4 regions of the Kluyvera sp. STS39-E genome follow, and region 4 is predicted to be linked to each of the others. Evidence: predicted binding sites of a transcription regulator. Region 4 holds the regulator's gene; each other region holds the start of a gene.
What was found. The regulator sigma-54, encoded in region 4, starts transcription at its own class of promoters, with help from an activator protein. The targets are predictions, from matches to a motif close to GTTGGCACANNTTTCGCTNT.
Positions count from the first base shown of each region.

Region 1: the regulator sigma-54 is predicted to act here: its motif matches at 1,323-1,342, upstream of hydN (electron transport protein HydN).
Region 2: the regulator sigma-54 is predicted to act here: its motif matches at 1,117-1,136, upstream of AB4K05_RS23460 (branched-chain amino acid ABC transporter substrate-binding protein).
Region 3: the regulator sigma-54 is predicted to act here: its motif matches at 822-841, upstream of glnA (glutamate--ammonia ligase).

Region 1 is NZ_JBFQGA010000001.1:657,631-659,837, reverse strand. It holds gene fdhF (formate dehydrogenase subunit alpha) at 1-704, opposite strand, end outside; gene hydN (electron transport protein HydN) at 741-1,286, opposite strand; gene AB4K05_RS03155 (LacI family DNA-binding transcriptional regulator) at 1,433-2,207, opposite strand, start outside.
Region 2 is NZ_JBFQGA010000015.1:8,904-11,110, reverse strand. It holds gene AB4K05_RS23460 (branched-chain amino acid ABC transporter substrate-binding protein) at 1-854, opposite strand, end outside; gene AB4K05_RS23455 (hypothetical protein) at 1,695-2,207, shown strand, end outside.
Region 3 is NZ_JBFQGA010000011.1:14,031-16,237, reverse strand. It holds gene typA (ribosome-dependent GTPase TypA) at 1-550, opposite strand, end outside; gene glnA (glutamate--ammonia ligase) at 931-2,207, shown strand, end outside.
Region 4 is NZ_JBFQGA010000001.1:63,045-65,251, forward strand. It holds gene ptsN (PTS IIA-like nitrogen regulatory protein PtsN) at 1-155, opposite strand, end outside; gene hpf (ribosome hibernation promoting factor) at 214-501, opposite strand; gene rpoN (RNA polymerase factor sigma-54) at 524-1,957, opposite strand; gene lptB (LPS export ABC transporter ATP-binding protein) at 2,002-2,207, opposite strand, start outside.

The DNA of each region.
Region 1 (2,207 bases), 590 kb from region 4:
AGCAGCACATGGGCGAAAGCATTCACTAGCGCCATATTGCTACCGTTACGCATCTGCAGATGCTGGTCGGCGATACGCGCGGTTTCAATACGACGCGGATCGCAGACGATAATCTTGGCCCCTTTATCTTTGGCCTTAATGACGCGACGCGCCACGATGGGATGCGAATCCGCACAGTTGTAGCCAAAGACCAGCAGGCAGCGCGAGTTTTCGATATCGCCAATGCTGTTACTCATCGCGCCGTTGCCCAACACATCCTGCAAACCCGCCACCGACGGACCGTGGCACACGCGGGCGCAGCAGTCGACGTTGTTGGTATGCAGCACGCCGCGGGCGAATTTTTGCATCACATAGTTGGTTTCATTGCCGGTACCGCGCGATGACCCGGTGGTCATAATGGCGCGCGGCCCGAATTTGGCTTTGATATCGCCTAGCCGTTTCGCGGTATAGCGAATGGCTTCTTCCCAGCTCACGGGAGTGAATTTGCCGCCCTTTTCATAGCGGATCATGGGCTGCGTCAATCGCGGCGTCAGCAGCTTGGTATCGTTTAAGAAGTCCCAGCCGTAGTAGCCTTTCAGACACAGTTCATTTTGGTTGGTTTTGCCATTAGCCGCTTCGGCGCGGACAATTTTACCGCCATCCACAACCAGCTTCAGCTTACAACCCGCGCCACAGTAAGGGCATACACTCGTGATTTTTTTCATCAGTAACAGACCTGTTAAAAGAGAAATTAAGGGATTTTAAAAAGACAGAGACGTCGCGACATCAAGCGCGGTACGGCGGCGCTTTTCGGCACTCAGTTGCTCAAGCTTGTCGCGATCGACGCAGAACAGCGCATGGGTCGGACAGGCTTCCATGCAGGCCGGGCCCGCTTCGCGGTGGAAACAGAGGTCGCATTTGTTGGCTTCTGCTTTTTCCGCGCGAATTTTCAGCCCAGTGCCGCTGTTACGCACAACCGGACGCACCACCACTTCCATCGCGCCGTACGGGCACGCCACGACGCAGGTTTTACAGCCGATGCAGCGTTCCTGCATGACGTGAATAAACCCTTTATCGCGGATAATTGCCCCGTTCGGGCAGACGTTGGCGCACGGCGCATCTTCGCACTGGCGACAGGCGGTGGCGGTGGAAACATCCATCCCTTTGATAACGTGAATACGCGGCAGGAAAGATTGCGGCGTCAGGGCGGCGCAGTCCTGATCTTCCTGGTGGGAAACCACGCATGCGACTTCGCATGTCCGGCAGCCAATACATTTACTCGCATCAGCAATGATGAAACGGTTCATCAACTTCTCCAGCAATGACAATGAATTGAGCGGGAGAATGCATTAATCGAGCCAACTTTTATGAGGCTGATTTACAAGGATTATTTGGAAAGATGACGGCGGGGAGAGGCTGTCATCGTCATTAGTGACGATGACAGCTGACGAGATCAGGCGTGCGGGCCGGCATGAATAGAATCGCGCTCAATCAGCTCGCCGGGGAAGGTTTGTTGATAGGTAAAGTCACCGCCATCGAGCATAAAAATCAGCCGGTTAATGGTCTCTTTAATCATCTCGGTCACCGGGATACGCACGCTGGATAGCGACGGGATCATATACGGGGCCAGAGCAATATCATCAAAACCAATGACCGAAACCTGCTGCGGAACGCCGACGCCGTGGGCATGCAGGCGTTTTATCGCCCCTACCGCCATATCGTCATTGCTGCACACCAGCGCGCTAAAGTTCACCCCGCGCTCGCGAAGCCTGTCCACGCCAGCGGCACCGGTGGCGGGCGTCCATCGCCCTTCGACAATCAGTTCGTCACGCAGCAAAATGCCGTGTTTTGCGAGGGCATCCTTATAGCCGGAAAGACGTTCAATGCCGGTAGGTGAGTCCAGTGAACCGGTGATAAAAGCGATATCGCGATGACCGCGGGCAATGAGCTTTTCCACCGCCTGTTGGCTCGCCGCTTTTTGATCGCAATAAACGCAGTGACTGCTGTTTCGGCGAAGTCGACGGTTAATCACCAGCACCGGTTGCTGCTGCTGCCCGATAATCTCGTCAATTTCGTCGACGCTTAAAAAACGCGGATAAATAATGATGCCGTCACAGCGCAGATCGAGCAGGTACTGAATCGCCTCCCGCTCCTCTTGGGCGCTGTGTTTGCCATCGGCAAGAATCAGCCGCCTCCCCTGCGCTTCCGTCATGCTCGCGGCATGAAAC
Region 2 (2,207 bases), on a different contig from region 4:
TCCGGGATCAGACGCGGATCTTTACCGAAGGTCATGTAGATCCCTTTGGTGTACTGTGGACCTCCCGCCGCCGTGACCATCTCTTCGTTAACAATACAGTCGCCGGAGAAGAAACTAGCTTGAACGCCCTGTTCACGCATCTGACGTACCAATGGCCCCGCTTCCGGGTGGCAGCCGCCGAAGAACACGACGTCTGGCTTCTGCGCACTGATTTTCGTCACCAGCGCGTTAAAGTCTTTTTCGCCACGCGATAAGCCTTCATACATCACGTCCTTCACGCCACGCTTCGCCAATGCCGCACGAGTGGCATCCGCCAGCCCCTGCCCATAGGTATCTTTATCGTGAATAATCACCACTCGCTTGGCTTTGAGTTTATCAATGATGAAGTTGCTGGCGACATCGCCTTGCTGATCGTCACGGCCGCACATGCGGAACATGTCGTTCATACCGCGCTCGGTAATCAGTGGATTGGTAGAACCGGGGGTAATGGCGAGAATGCCCGCATCGCTGTATACCTCTGACGCTGGCATGGTTGAAGATGAGCAGAAATGGCCAACGACGGCCTGTACTTTATCCTGGTCCACCAAACGGTTAGCCACCGAAACGGCTTGTTTCGGTTCGCAGGCGTCATCGCCCTGCACCAGTTTAATTTTTTCGCCGTTAATCCCCCCTGCGGCGTTAATGTCCTCAGCGGCCTGGGTCGCCCCGTGCCAGTACTGGTCGCCATAGGTAGCATTTGGCCCAGTGAAAGGCCCAGCAACACCAATCACGATATCAGCCTGGGCGGAAAACGCCGTTACCAGACAACCTGCCAACACAAGAGAAAGCGGACTTCTAATCAATTTCAGCGACATTATTATCTACCTTAGCAAAGAGGTTTATGCATATACCCCAAATAATTCGAGTTGCAGGCAGGCGGCAAGAGCGTGAATCCCGATGAGCTTACTTGAGTAAGTGATTCGGGTGAACGAGCGCAGCCAACGCACATGCAACTTGAAGTATGACGGGTATAACGGTGTGAAGCCGAACGACTGGCACATTCACCAAATAAACGAACCCTGACAATATCCTGCTGATGACGGCGAGGTTTCCTTACGCTTTTCAGGCCAAAAATGTTAAGCAAAATAGTTGCCAACTTTGTGCAACCTTCGCTTGGATTTCGACAATTTTGAGTATAGAGCGCCGTTTTAGGGCTTCCGGTGTGATGAAGTGAAATTACGGAGAGGATCACATCTCGTTAACAATAAAGTACATAAACAATGCAATAGTCACGCTTTGCGCATTTTTGTAGCAAAATGTACGGGTTATGGTAGCGGATGGTGCAGGTAAGTGAGCGATTATGGTGCGAGAGACAGGGCACGGGACAAAAACAAAAAAACCACCCGTAGGTGGTTTCACGACACTGCTTATTGCTTTGATTATTCTGCTTTATTCCCATGGTGCCCGGAGTGGGACTTGAACCCACACAGCGCGAACGCCGAGGGATTTTAAATCATGCATATTATCATCACTAATCAATAAGTTACTTTGATTTTTCGCCATCAACTCAGAAATTACCATTTAATCTATTCAAAGGGTTACCGATTATCAACCATCCCAATGGCGAAGGATTTACAGCCTCTAAGGCCCCCTATGAACGACCTCCAGACCTTGCTAACAACGTTCTGTGTAAATATAAAAAGGAAGCAGGTCAGATGTTATCTCCTAAGAAAAATGATACTTTTAATGAAAATCTAATATGGATGTTCATGATGATCACTGAAAATAAGCCATTGATTTATCTGTTAAATACCCCTAAAATCGTTGAAAAGGCTCTTAGCCCGGTCTTCAATGTAGGCCATTGTTGGATGAATGGGTATAACACATATGAAGCTGCCAGCTATCGTCCTTTAGTAATACCCTATTCTTCTGAACTTCCCTCAAACTTACATGAAGCAGAAATAGTAGTTATTGATACATGTTTAAGACAAAGTTTCATCAAAGGTCATTCATCTATAAAAGTGTTTTATAGCCATACGCCTAGCATTGTTGACCTGTTTCCTCTGGATATGAATACTGCTTTAACTAACATTTTCTCCACTGAAAAATTTCAACTACTATTTATTTTTTGTGAAAGCAATAATGACGAAATTTATACTCTTCAGAATGAAGCAGGACAAAACAATAATTATCAAACTAATACTTATTGTTTTCCAAAACATTATGGT
Region 3 (2,207 bases), on a different contig from region 4:
TCATGTCTTCCGCCATATCTTCGTGATCAACGCCAGCAATACCATTCAGCGCAGAAGCGTAAATGATAGGGAAGTCCAGCTGTTCGTCGGTCGCATCGAGGTTAACGAACAGGTCGAAGACCTGGTCAACAACCCAATCAGGACGCGCGCCAGGACGGTCAACTTTGTTGATAACAACAATTGGTTTCAGGCCATGAGCAAATGCTTTTTTAGTCACGAAGCGCGTCTGCGGCATCGGACCATCCATTGCATCAACAACCAGCAGCACGGAGTCAACCATGGACATAACGCGCTCAACTTCACCACCGAAGTCGGCGTGCCCTGGGGTATCAACGATGTTGATACGGTAATCATTCCATTTGATAGCGGTGTTTTTCGCGAGGATGGTAATCCCACGCTCTTTCTCCAAATCGTTGGAGTCCATCACACGCTCTTGTGTTTCAGCACGCGCATCAAACGTACCGGATTGCTGGAGCAGCTTATCAACCAGGGTAGTCTTACCATGGTCAACGTGCGCGATGATGGCGATGTTACGCAAATTTTCGATCACAACTTTGCCTCGGGCATTAGAAATAGCGCGTTATTGTACACGGATTAATCGCACTACAAAACAGGATCACAGAGATCCTCCGCAAACAAGTATTGCAGAGTTTCTTTGTGATCGCTTTCACGGAGCATAAAAAGGGCACCTAATCACAATTTGCACCAATATGGTGCTCAGCAATGACAGATAAGCACTATAATGGTGCAAAGAAGCTATCATGGTGCAGCCCTTTTGCACTATGGTGCGCATGATAACGCCTTTTGGGGGTGATTTAAAAGTTGGCACAGATTTCGCTTTATATTTTTTAGGGCAACAACGCCACTTTAAGCAGTGATTGAAGACCTCGTTACCACGACGACAATGATAAAATCCGGGAGATGTTAAGTATGTCCGCTGAACACGTTTTGACGATGCTGAATGAGCACGAAGTGAAATTTGTCGATTTGCGCTTCACCGATACCAAAGGTAAAGAACAGCACGTCACTATTCCTGCTCATCAGGTAAATGCCGAATTCTTTGAAGAAGGCAAAATGTTTGACGGCTCCTCAATCGGTGGCTGGAAAGGCATTAACGAATCCGACATGGTTCTGATGCCAGATGCGACTACCGCTCTCATCGACCCGTTCTTTGAAGAGTCTACCCTGATCATTCGTTGCGACATCCTGGAACCAGGCACGCTGCAGGGCTATGACCGTGACCCACGCTCCATCGCTAAACGTGCTGAAGAGTATCTGCGCGCTACCGGCATCGCGGACACCGTTCTGTTCGGGCCAGAGCCAGAATTCTTCCTGTTTGATGACATTCGTTTCGGCGCATCCATCTCCGGTTCCCACGTTGCTATCGATGATATCGAAGGCGCATGGAACTCCTCCACCAAATACGAAGGTGGTAACAAAGGTCACCGTCCTGGCGTGAAAGGCGGTTACTTCCCAGTTCCTCCGGTCGATTCCTCCCAGGACATCCGTTCTACCATGTGTCTGATCATGGAAGAGATGGGTCTGGTTGTTGAAGCGCATCACCACGAAGTGGCGACCGCAGGCCAGAACGAAATCGCCACCCGCTTTAACACCATGACCAAAAAAGCGGATGAGATTCAGATCTACAAATACGTTGTGCACAACGTTGCACACCGTTTCGGTAAAACCGCGACCTTCATGCCAAAACCAATGTTTGGCGATAACGGTTCCGGTATGCACTGCCACATGTCTCTGTCCAAGAACGGCGTAAACCTGTTCTCCGGCGACAAATACGCAGGTCTGTCCGAGCAGGCGCTGTTCTACATCGGTGGTGTTATCAAACACGCTAAAGCGATCAACGCCCTGGCGAACCCAACCACCAACTCTTACAAGCGTCTGGTCCCAGGCTACGAAGCTCCAGTTATGCTGGCTTACTCTGCCCGTAACCGTTCTGCTTCCATCCGTATCCCAGTGGTTGCTTCTCCGAAAGCGCGTCGTATCGAAGTGCGCTTCCCAGATCCAGCGGCTAACCCGTACCTGTGCTTTGCAGCCCTGCTGATGGCTGGTCTTGATGGTATCAAGAACAAAATCCACCCAGGCGAAGCAATGGACAAAAACCTGTACGACCTGCCACCAGAAGAAGCGAAAGAGATCCCACAGGTTGCAGGTTCTCTGGAAGAAGCACTGAATGCGCTGGACGCAGACCG
Region 4 (2,207 bases):
TCGAACACCACCTGCGGAGGCAGGCTAAGCTGTTTAGCCGCCAGCTCGCTGATGATTTCCAGCGCACGTTTTTTACTCTGACAGTGCACGGCACTGCGGGTACATTCCTGGTTAAGGACGTTGCTCAGTTGAAGAGCTGAATCATTATTTGTCATAATTTCACCTAAGCACCGCCCGCCATACACAGGGCATAGCGGGCGGTAGCTCGGACAATCAGTGTTGTTTTAGTTTATCTTTGTGTTTATTCAACTGTCTCGACAGTTTGTCGATCAAGCCGTCGATGGCGGCGTACATATCTTTCCCTTCCGCACTGGCGTGAAGTTCGCCGCCGTTAACATGCAATGTTGCATCCGAGATGTGCGTCAATTTCTCCACTTTTAACACAATGTAGACCTGATTGATCCTCTCGAAATACTGTTCGAGCTTAACGAATTTCGCATTGACGAATTCGCGCATCGCATCGGTAATTTCGACGTTGTGTCCAGTGATGTTGAGCTGCATAGTGTCTTCCTTATCAGTAGAGTCAGACCAGCTGTTTACGCTGGTTTGACGGCGGGATGGATAAAGACTCTCGGTACTTTGCAACGGTACGCCGTGCCACCATGATACCCTGTTCAGAGAGCATGGTGGTCAGTTTACTGTCGCTCAGTGGTTTCGCGGGATTTTCCGCGGCAATCAATTTCTTCACCAACGCGCGGATAGCAGTAGACGAGGCTTCGCCGCCGCCTTCGGTGCTCACGTGACTGGAGAAGAAATACTTAAGCTCAAAAATGCCCCGTGGGCTATGCAAATACTTCTGCGTGGTGACACGCGAAATGGTGGACTCATGCATCTCGACGGTCTGGGCGATATCCGCCAGCACCATCGGTTTCATATATTCTTCGCCAAGATCGAAAAAGGCCTGCTGCTGTTCAACGATGCAGCGACTGACGCGTAAAAGCGTGTCATTACGGCTCTCAAGACTCTTTATAAGCCATTTAGCATCCTGCAGGTTACTGCGAATAAACTGGCTGTCGGCGTCATTGCGGGTGTTATTACACATGCCAGCGTAATGCTGGTTTATCTGCAAACGCGGAATGCTGTCGGCGTTAAGCTCAACCATCCAGCGACCGCTTACCTTGCGGACCAAAACGTCAGGGATCACGTATTCCGGCTCACCGGTTTGGATCGACTGGCCGGGGCGAGGATCTAACGATTGGATCAGGTCGACGGCTTCTTTCAACACGTCTTCTTTCAGACGGGTAACGCGCATCAACGAGCGGAAATCATGGTTGGCGAGAAGATCGAGATGATCGGAGATAATCAGCCGGGCCTCGGTAATTCGCGGCGTATCCGGGGAGAATTGTGACAGCTGGATCAGCAGGCAATCGCGCAGATCCTTGGCGGCAACACCCACTGGATCGAAGCGCTGGATGCGCTTAAGCACCGCTTCTACTTCATCAAGGCCTATTTCGTCATCGCCAATGCTTTCACGAATATCTTCCAGCGTAACGGTGAGATAGCCGGTTTCATCAACGGCATCAACGATAGATGTCGCAATTGCCCTGTCGGTTTCGGTAAACGGCGTTAGCTCGACCTGCCACATCAGATAGTCCTGCAAGGACTGGGTGGTTTCACCCTGATAGATTGGCAGTTCGTCGTCCTGATAATCAACTCCAGTGCCCGATGGCGTTCCGGCGGTGTAGATTTCATCCCAACTGGCGTCGAGCGGCAGCTCTTCGGGCATTTCCGTCTTTTCCAATGCATCGACGCTGTCGATAGTTTCGGCATCAACGGATTCCTGGGTTTCTACTTCCTCGTGAAGATCGGTTTGCTCAAGCAGGGGATTGCTGTCCAGTGCTTGCTGGAGTTCTTGCTGAAGTTCCAGCGTTGACAACTGCAACAGACGGATCGCCTGCTGCAACTGCGGCGTCATGGCAAGCTGTTGGCTGAGCCTTAATTGCAAACCTTGCTTCATGTTCAGAACGAATTTCTCCTGCTAACGTCGTTAACCATACCCTATCAGAGTCTGAAGTCTTCCCCAAGATACACGCGTTTAACATGTTCGTCTTGTAGGATCTCCTGAGGTGTTCCGTGGGCAATCAGATGCCCCTGGCTGACGATATAGGCGCGCTCACATACCGCGAGCGTTTCACGCACGTTATGGTCGGTGATAAGGACGCCAAGACCGCTGTCTCGCAGGTGTTCGATAATGCGTTTGATATCGA